2 regions of the Arthrobacter sp. BGA-UO-ETr-C19 genome follow, and region 1 is predicted to be linked to the other one. Evidence: predicted binding sites of a transcription regulator. Region 1 holds the regulator's gene; the other holds the start of a gene.
What was found. Region 1 encodes LexA, which represses DNA repair genes until DNA is damaged. Its sites were predicted from a motif close to TCGAACANNTGTTCGA; they were not measured.
Positions count from the first base shown of each region.

Region 2: the regulator LexA is predicted to act here: its motif matches at 1,999-2,014, upstream of AC57BR_RS15475 (DUF6504 family protein).

Region 1 is NZ_JCAQPC010000020.1:47,944-52,819, forward strand. It holds gene AC57BR_RS12470 (histidinol-phosphate transaminase) at 1-278, opposite strand, end outside; gene AC57BR_RS12475 (LysM peptidoglycan-binding domain-containing protein) at 345-797, opposite strand; gene lexA (transcriptional repressor LexA) at 1,107-1,853, shown strand; gene AC57BR_RS12485 (ATP-dependent DNA helicase) at 1,962-4,022, opposite strand; gene hflX (GTPase HflX) at 4,015-4,876, opposite strand, start outside.
Region 2 is NZ_JCAQPC010000022.1:133,431-138,306, reverse strand. It holds gene AC57BR_RS15495 (SOS response-associated peptidase) at 1-549, shown strand, start outside; gene AC57BR_RS15490 (VOC family protein) at 628-1,047, opposite strand; gene AC57BR_RS15485 (chorismate mutase) at 1,062-1,388, shown strand; gene AC57BR_RS15480 (hypothetical protein) at 1,532-1,918, opposite strand; gene AC57BR_RS15475 (DUF6504 family protein) at 2,062-2,427, shown strand; gene AC57BR_RS15470 (DNA polymerase III subunit alpha) at 2,424-4,876, shown strand, end outside.

The sequences.
Region 1 (4,876 bases):
GCTGCCCAGAGATTGTCCGCGCTCAGCCCGTGGCCGAGGTACTCAGCCAGGGCTTCCCGGAGTTCAGTGAATTCGCGGTCGGGGTACCGGTTGAGTCCGGTGGCGGCCTCGCTTACGGCCGCGGTGATGGCCGCCCGCACGTCGGCGGGCACGCCATGCGTGTTCTCGTTGACGTTGAGCAGGATCGGAACGTCAAGCTGCGGGGCGCCGTAAGGGGACAGCCCCCTCAGGTTGGTCCGCAGGGGCAGTCGGTTCAGTCGCTCAAGCTGGTCAGTCACCTAGACAGTTTAAGTAACCCGGAGGGCCGGCCGGAAACTGTGACGGCCCCGGCGCCCAGAAACCGCCTATTTGTTCGGCACAAACAACTGCTGGCCGGGCATGACCTTCCCTGCCTGGAGGTCGTTGAGCTGGACAATGTCCGCAATCACGTCCCGGGGGTCGCGGCCGGGGTCGACTTTTCCGGCGATGGCCCAGAGTGACTCACCGGGCTGCACCGTGACAGAAACGGTGGGCGTGACGGTCAGGCCGCTGGCGCTGTCTGCAGCCTTGGCCGGCGAGTTCAGGAGCCCCGCCAGGGACAGGATCACGGCGGCAAGCAGAACAAGCGGCAGGCCGATCAGGACGACCCGGCCGCGGCGGGTGAGGCGAAGGCGCGGCGGCTTGCCTGGCCGGGACGCCGCACGGGACTGGGACACCGCACGCAGTTGGGTCACCGCCCGCTGATGAGACACCGCGCCGCGGCGGGAATCCGCAGACGGGAATGCTGTTGAAGCCTGCACTGCTGTTGAAGCTGACATGGCGTGAGCCCTCCTGGACCAAGTTGTACTGCCTCGTGTTCGAACGGACAGTTCGAACACCGGGCTGACGAGCCGCCCCCACTAGAACACATGTTCGAACTTTGCTTTTCCTAGTTTTAGCACCTATCAACGAATTAAGTCGAGACTCGCTAGAACAAATGTTTGAAAAAGCCCTATGGCTGGCCTACGTTGGAAAACACAGAACAACCACATCTGCAGTTGATCAGCAGGGTCTGACATTTTTCAGGCCGGAAGTTCCCGGCCACTGCAGCTACCGCGGCCGGGAGGAACGGAAAGGCGTTGGCGAACATGGCAGCACAGGCCTCTGACGGCAAGGCTCCCCAGCGCAGCCCGCGGTCTCAGCGGACCCCCAAGGGACTGACACTCCGTCAGAAGAAGATCCTGGAAACCATCCAGCGTTCGGTCAATGAAAACGGCTACCCGCCGTCGATGCGGGAAATCGGCGACACCGTCGGCCTGGCCAGCCTGTCCAGCGTGACCCATCAGCTCTCCCAGCTGGAAAAGCTTGGCTACCTTCGGCGTGACCCCAAGCGTCCGCGCGCCATGGAGGTGCTGATGCCACTCACCCTGGATGCGGGGACGGCGAAATCCGGCGGCACGGACAAGGCCCCGGCCATGGGCGCTGCAGGCGCTTCCGTGTCCGAACTGCCCAGCGCGATGGACACCGCAATGGTGCCGTTGGTCGGCCGGATCGCGGCCGGCGGCCCCATCCTCGCGGACCAGATGGTGGAGGAGCTGATGCCGCTGCCCCGCCAACTGGTGGGCCACGGCGAACTGTTCATGCTTAGGGTCGCAGGCGACTCCATGGTGGACGCCGCCATCTGCGACGGCGACTGGGTGGTGGTCCGGCGGCAGAGCGACGCGGTCAACGGCGACATCGTCGCGGCGCTGCTCGACGACGAAGCCACAGTCAAGACATTCCGGCAGCGCGACGGCCACACCTGGCTCCTGCCGCAGAACACCCAGTACGAACCCATCCTCGGCGACCACGCGGTTGTCATGGGCAAGGTGGTTTCCGTACTCCGCTCGCTGTAGCCTCCGGGGCCGGCAGCCGCCGGGCTTCCTCCCCGGAAACATCGCTCAGGGAGCGGAAACGTCGTTCAGGGAGCCTTACGCCCCGGGCAGCAGTGGCCCGGGGCTTCCTCACGTCTGTGCGCCGGCGAGCCTTTCCAGTGCCGCGACGGCGGTCTTCCGGTCGGTCGTTGGCCAGAACGGCGGAAGGGCGGCCCGCAGGAACCCGCCGTAGCGCTCTGTGGAAAGCCTGGAGTCCAGCACCGCCACCACGCCCTTGTCATTCGTGGACCGGATGAGCCGTCCGGCCCCCTGGGCGAGCCTGATGGCCGCGTGCGTGGCGGATACGGACATGAAGCCGTTGCCGCCGGCCTGGGCAACGGCCCGGGACCGCGCGGTCATCAGCGGGTCGTCCGGCCGCGGGAAGGGAATCCGGTCAATGACCACCAGGCGGCAGGACCCGCCCGGCACGTCGACCCCCTGCCACAGTGACATCGTGCCGAACAGGCAGGTATCGGGCTCGTCAGCAAACTGCTTCACAAGGGCCGTCATGGTGGATTCGCCCTGGCAAAGAATGCTGACATCCAGCCGCGTGCGCAGGGCGTCCGCGGCTTCCTCGGCCGCCCTCCGTGAGGAGAACAGACACAGCGCACCCCCGCCCGAGGCGCGGATGAGAGACTCGAGTTCGTCCAGCGCCTCCGGCGACGTGCCGCGGCCCGGTTTCGGCAGGTGCCCCGCTACATAGAGGATTCCCTGCCTGGGGTAGTCGAAGGGCGAACCTACGTCGACGCCGGTCCAGCTCGGCGCACCGTCCCCGACCAGGCCCAATCCGCCAGCCGCGGGTTCGAAGGCAGAGCCGATGGCCAGAGTGGCCGACGTCAGCACCACTGTATGCCCGGCGAACAGCCCTTCCCGGAGCCGGCCAGCGACGCTCAGCGGGGCGATGTTGACCAGCGCCGGGGCGGTCTCGTCCGGCGCGGAGTAGCCCTGCTGGGGATCAAACGTGCTGTTCCGGGAGAACCAGACCACCTCGCGGTTTTCCCGGGCGGCGATGAGCCGTTCGCAAAGCTCCAGAATCACCAGCAGGCGGGAGCGCGCGAGCTGCCGCCCGCCGTCGGCCGTTGTATTGCTGTCCCCCTTGGAATCCGACAGCGCCGCCCGGCAGGCCTCACGAAGCTGGTCAACACAGTCCAGCTGCTCGTCGTTCAGGCCGTTGGGCAGCAGGCCGCTGGGAACGCCGGCGAGAGCCACCTCGAGGTTGGCGGCCGCTGTGTTGAGCGCGTCAACGGTAATGCCGGTGTGCTTGCGTGCGCCGGACGCTGCGGCGTGGACCATGGCCACCGACAGCTGCCCCGAAACCGCACCGGTTACCCGGTCCTGGAGTTCGTGGGCCTCGTCCACCACCACGACGTCGTACTCCGGCAGCACCGCCAGGCCTTCGAAGGCACTGACGGCCAGCATGGCGTGGTTGGTCACCACGACGTCGGCTTCCGTGGCGTTATGGCGGGCAAGCTCACTGAAGCACTCTTCGGCGAGGGGGCACTTCTGCGAGCCGAGGCATTCCATGGACGTGACGGACACCTGCCGCCAGGCCCGGTCCGTGACGCCGGGAAGCAGCTCGTCACGGTCGCCGGTCGTGGTCTGCTCCGCCCATTCGCGGAGCCGGACCACCTCCTTGCCGAGCTGCGACGAGGGGCCGCCTACCGCCGCGGCGAAGTGCGGGACGCTGGTGTCCTCGCCGAGCGAGAAGAGCTGGCCCTCCGATGGTTCCTCGGAGGGAAAGCCGCCCTCGAGCTTGTGCCTGCAGACGTAGTTGGCGCGGCCCTTGACCAGCGCAATCTTCACAGGCCGGTCGAGTGCCGGTTTGAGGCTTTCCAGGAGCCGGGGAAGGTCCCTGCCCACGATCTGCGTCTGCAGGGCGAGGGTGGCAGTGGACACGAGGGCAGGCTTGTTGCTCTCCAGCGAGTGCGCGATGAGCGGGACCAGATAAGCCAGCGACTTGCCGGTTCCGGTGCCGGCCTGCACCAGCAGGTGGTCGCCCGTTTCTATTGCGCGCGCCACCTGCCGGGCCATCTCATGCTGGCCACTGCGGCTTTGGCCGCCCATGCCCGCCACGGCACGGTCGAGCAGGTCAAGCACATGCTGCTCGCCGGCCGTGGCCGCGGCACCGGCGGCTGCCGCCCCGTCAGTCATCGGTGCTGAAGGATTCCAGTTCAGCCGCGAGGCCTTCCCGGACCATGACCACGGCGCGGGTGCCGCCCTCTTCGTGATCCAGGCTCAGGATCTCCGCGTCAGAGTCGTGGAGCTTGCTGATCAGATCGCCGCGGTGGTACGGGACGAGCAGCCGCATCTTGACGTTCGGCCGCGGGATGGCCTCGCTGATGGCCTTGAGCAGCTCGGCAATGCCCTCCCCCGTGCGTGCCGAAACCACCACATGCCGCGGTTCGCGCTGCTTGAGCCGCTCCACCACAAAGGGGTCGGCGGCGTCCGCCTTGTTCAGGACGATGATCTCGGGCACTTTGCGGGCGTCCACCTCGGCGAACACCGAGCGCACGGCGGCAATCTGGCCTTCGGGGTCGGGGTGGGACACGTCCACGACGTGCAGGATCAGGTCTGCATCCGCCACTTCCTCCAGGGTGGAGCGGAAGGCCTCCACCAGCTGGGTGGGAAGGGACCGGACGAAGCCCACGGTATCGGCCAGCGTGTAGCCGACGCCGTCTGAGGTCTCGGCCTTGCGGACGGTGGGGTCCAGGGTGGCGAACAGGGCATTCTCCACCAGTACGCCGGCGTCGGTAAGGCGGTTCAGCAGCGAGGACTTCCCGGCGTTGGTGTATCCGGCGATGGCCACTGACGGGACTTCATTACGACGGCGGTTGGCCCGTTTGGTCTCCCGTGCCGGCTTCATCGCGGCGATTTCGCGCCGCAGCTTGGCCATCCGGGTGCGGATCCTGCGCCGGTCCAGTTCGATCTTGGTTTCACCGGGACCGCGCGAGCCCATGCCGGCGCCTGCGCCGCCCACCTGGCCACCGGCCTGGCGGGACATGGAT
Region 2 (4,876 bases), on a different contig from region 1:
GCGAAAAGCCCGGCTATCGGAGCGAAGATGATCAACGCCCGGAGTGAGTCGGTCCTTGAGAAGCCGGCGTTCCGCAAGGCGGTGCAGTCGAGGCGCTGCGCGGTCCCGGCGGACGGCTACTACGAGTGGAAGCAGGGCGAGGGCCGCAGCAAGCAGCCCTACTACGTCCACCCCCGGGATGAGTCCGCCATCGCCTTCGCCGGACTGTACGAGTGGTGGAAGGACCCGTCCCTGCCGCCGGGTGAACCCGCGCAGTGGATGCTCTCGATGTCCATCATGACGGCGGACTCGCCGCCGGCGGGAACCGAGGGCACGGTGTTCGCCGAACTTACAGCGCTCCACGACCGCGTCCCGCTGCCCATGAGCCGCGAGACCATGGCGGCCTGGCTTGACCCGCAGGTGGACGACGCGGCCGGCCTGGTGGACCTCGTCAGGTCCGGTGTGAAGGACGTAGCCGCGGGCTGGCGGGTGGATTCCGTGGGCAAGGCGGTGGGCAACGTCCGCAACAACTCCCCGGAGCTCATCGAGCCTGTGGAGGCACTCTTCTGAGTTTGCCGTCTGGGTTTGCCCTCTGAGGCTCGGGTCCGGGACAAGCGGACCCGGCCGGAATCAGACCCGGACCTGCCATCAGACGGTGACCTGGCCGTCGTCCACTGTCCACGTGGGGTTGAATGCAATCTCCCAGCGGAAGCCGTCCGGATCGGCGAAGTATCCGGTGTAGCCGCCCCAGGGCTGGGTCTTGGGAGGGGCCACGACGGCCGCACCGGCAGACTCTGCCTGGGCCATCACCTGGTCCACCTGCTCTGCGCTGCCGACGTTGTGGCTGAGCGTAATGCAGGGAACGGCGGCGGGAGCGTCGACGGCGGCCTCGGCCTGCATCTGCCCGGCATCCCACAGGGAGAGGATCAGGCCGTGGTTGGCCTGGATGAAGACCACTTCGTCGGGAACCTCGCGGTGGACCGGCCAGCCCAGGCCGTCCACGTAGAAGCGCCGGGAGGCGGCCACGCTGCGCACTCCCAAGGAAATAAAATCGACTCTGGGCTGCATGGTTCGATACTGTCATGATCATGCCCACAAATCACGGAGACGAGAAAAACGCCCAGGCTGACCGGGAACAGCTCGCCGCCGTGCGGGTCGCGGTGGATGAGGTGGACGAGCAGATTGTCACGCTGATCGCCCGCCGCGAGCGCCTGATTCGCATCGCGGGAACCCTGAAGGGTGACGACGCCGAAGTGCGGGCGCCGGGGCGCGTGGAGCGGGTCATCGAGCATGTGCGCTCGGCCGCCGAGAAAAAAGAAATAGACCCGGATATCGTGGAAAGCACGTACCGGGCCATGATCTCGAAGTTCATCGAGCTTGAGATGAAAATCCACAACGACAACAGCTGAGCCGTTTTTCCCGGCGGCTGGCGGGTTCCTTCGCAGGCAGGTCCAGGCAACTTAACAAGTCCGGGCCGCTGACAGGCGCGCCGAGACGCAGGGCCGGCTGATCCGGGCTGGTGCCCGGTGCCGCTTGCGGGGGCGCTGATCCGCTAAAGCTTCTCCTCGACGGGTACGCCAGACTGGAATTCCCGCCCGTCGGCCTCGCTGAACGCGGACATGAGGTGGCTCTTGTCCAGCCCCAGTACCGTGCTCATGGGGAAGTTGCCCGTAATGGTGTTACCCGAGTGCTCAACGCTGCTGAGGTCGAAATTCTCCTCCGTGCCGTCATGGCTGAAGGAGTAGATCGAGACCGCCTCGCCGTTCATGAACTCGATTCCCAGCCTCCGTTGATGTGAATAATCCGGAGTGGCAGCCACGAGCCCTACAACAAAGGCGCCCGATGCTGGAATGTTGCCGTCGATATCGAACTTGGCCACCAATGTGCTTTCTTTGGCGGCGATGCTTACCTGCTTCAGGAGCGCGTCATTGGAACTCATGGGACCATCCTGCCCTGTGAGCCGCCGTCCGTCCACACCCATCTAGGTTTTGTCTCCGGCCCGGCGTAGACTGGAACTATTCGAATACATATTCGAATGACTGCGTATTTTCTGCAGGATGAGATTGGTATCCGGAGGCACCCATGGGAACGTTCAGCGAGTCGGTTGACGTCGTCTGTGCACCTACCGGTGAGCCAGCGGAGCTTCGGTGGGGCGGCAGGGAATACCTGGTCTGCGCCGAACCCCTGCGCTGGTACGAACGCCGCCAGTGGTGGGCCGAAGAACGGCGTGCTCCGCTGGGGAGCGGGCCCGGGCTTGTGGACCATGAGATCTGGCGGGTGCAGGTCCTGCCTGCCGGCAGAAGCAGCCCGACGGAAACTCCGGCCGCAGAACTTACTGAACCTCTAACCCTTGACCTGGTGCGGCATGCCGGCAGCGGACGCTGGCGGCTGCTCCGGATCCACGACGCCCTTCGGCCCAAAGACGCACTCCAGCACAAAACAGCATGAGCTTCACTCACCTTCACGTTTCCACCGCCTTCAGCGCCCACTATGGTGTCTCCTGGCCGGATGAACTCGCCCAGGCGGCGGCTGCCCAGGGAGCAACCGCCCTCGGCTGCACGGACCGCGACGGCCTGTACGGCACAGTAAAACACCTCAAGGCCTGCATGGCTGCCGGAATTGACCCGGTGGTCGGTGTGGATCTGTCAGTGTTCGACGACGAGGGGGACCATGATGCCGGGGCGGTCCTGGCGCGGGTTTCCAAAACCCGGTTCTCGGCATCCCGCGTCACCGGGCGGGTCGTTGTCCTCGCGCATGGCCACAACAACGGTGCGGGATACAAGGCACTGTGCCGGCTGATCTCCGACGCACATGCCCGCACCACGGGTAAGGCAGGGGGAACGGTTCCCGTTGCTGTCACCAGGGCTGAACTCGCCTCACGCGTCCTGGATCCGGAAAGCCTGAAACCGGTGCTCACCGTGCTGCTGGGCCCGGATTCCGACGTCGGCAACGCGCTGGGCGGGCGGCGGTACCTCCGGCCCCGGACCCTTTTCAAGGGCTGGCTGGACGCCATGCCCGCCGGAAGCGTCGCGGCAGAGATCGTTACCCACCTCAGCGCGCCGGGTGAGCCGTTAAGCACCGCCCATGCGGTCCGCATGCTCAAGCTGGCGCAGGAGTACGGCGTGCCGGCCGTGCTCACCAACGCAGTCCGATACTGCGAGGAGGACGGGGCGGCCACCGCCGATGTCCTGGATTCGGCCCGCACTCTGAAGTCGCTTCCCGAACTCTCCGCCGCGCCGCTGCTTCAGCCCAACGGGCAGGGCTGGCTGAAAACCCCGGACCAAATGGTGGAACTGGGCAAGGAAGTCATCCATGCAGCCGGCTACGGGGCCGCAGATCTTCAGGTGCTGCTCGCGCAGACTGAGGCGCTCGCGGACCGTTGCCGCATGGATCCCGTGTCTGACATGGGGTGGAAGCAGCCGGTGGTGCCGGAGGCCGCCGTCATCGGCATTGAAGGGGATCCGCTGGCAGAACTGGCCCAGCGCTGCGAAGCCGGAATTGCGCGGAGATTCCCCGGCATCTCCGGGAAAGCGGAAGCGGACATGCGCGCACAGCTGCGGCATGAGCTGAAGATCATTGCCCGCCTCGGCTTTGCCTCCTACTTCCTCACCGTGGCCGAGGTTTCCCGCATGATCCTGGACATGGGCGTGAGGGCGGCAGCCCGGGGATCGGGGGCTTCCAGCCTGGTGAATTACCTGATCGACATCAGCCAGGTGAACCCCCTCCAGCATGACCTCATCTTCGAACGGTTCCTTTCCGGCGACCGGTCCACGCTGCCTGACATCGACATCGATGTTGAAAGCGCTGAGAGGCACAACGTCTACCGGAAGATCTTTGACCGGTTCGGCTCCCAGCGGGTCACACTGATGAGCATGCAGAACGGCTACCGCGCTCGCGGTGCGGTGCGGGACGCCGGCATGGCTTTGGGGATGGACGACGACGATGTCGGCGAGATCGCCAAACAGCTGTGGCGCTTTTCGGCACGGAAGTTCCGGGAGGCGCTGGAGGAAAAGCCGGAACTTCGCGAGTTCGCCGGACGGGTGGAACAGCGGAACTTCTCGGAGAACCAGCAGCTGGACCTGCTGGTGGACCTCACCGAACGGCTGGACCGGCTTCCGCGCCACATCTCCATGCACCCCTGCGGGGTGATCCTCGGTGATACCACCCTGCTGGACCGGACACCCGTCCAGCCCAGCGGCCTTGGACTGCCCATGAGCCAGTTCGACAAACACGACATGGACCCCATGGGCATGCTGAAGCTGGATGTCCTGGGAGTCAGGATGCAAAGCGCCATGGCCTTTGCCGTGCGGGAGATCATCCGCATCCATCCCTCCAAGGCAGAAGTTGTGGCGGCCGGAGCCCACCCCGTGGCAACAGATGGCAGCGGTCCGGACTACATCGCCGAGGACGGCCTGATCGACCTCAATGCCGTGCCCCTGGATGATGAGCCGACGTATGAGCTGATCAGAAGCACCCACACGCTGGGTTGCTTCCAGATCGAATCACCGGGCCAGCGGGAGCTGGTGGGCAAGATGGCCCCGCGCGAATTCAACGACCTCATCATCGACATCTCACTGTTCCGCCCGGGGCCAATGAAATCGGACATGGTCCGGCCCTTCCTGGAACACAGGCACGGCTTTACGCCAGAGACCTACCCGCACCCGGACCTGAAGCCGGTACTGCAGGAAACCCACGGGGTGACGGTCTTCCATGAGCAGATCCTGCGGACCTTTGACGTAATGACCGGCTGCGGGCTGGCCAAAGCCGACGAGTTCCGCCGGGCGTTGAGCAATGACGTCATGGAAGGGCAGGTGGAAGAGTTTTTCCGCCGCAAGGCAAAAGCCAGGGGATATCAGCCGGACGTCGTGGACAAAGTTTGGAGCACCCTGAAATCGTT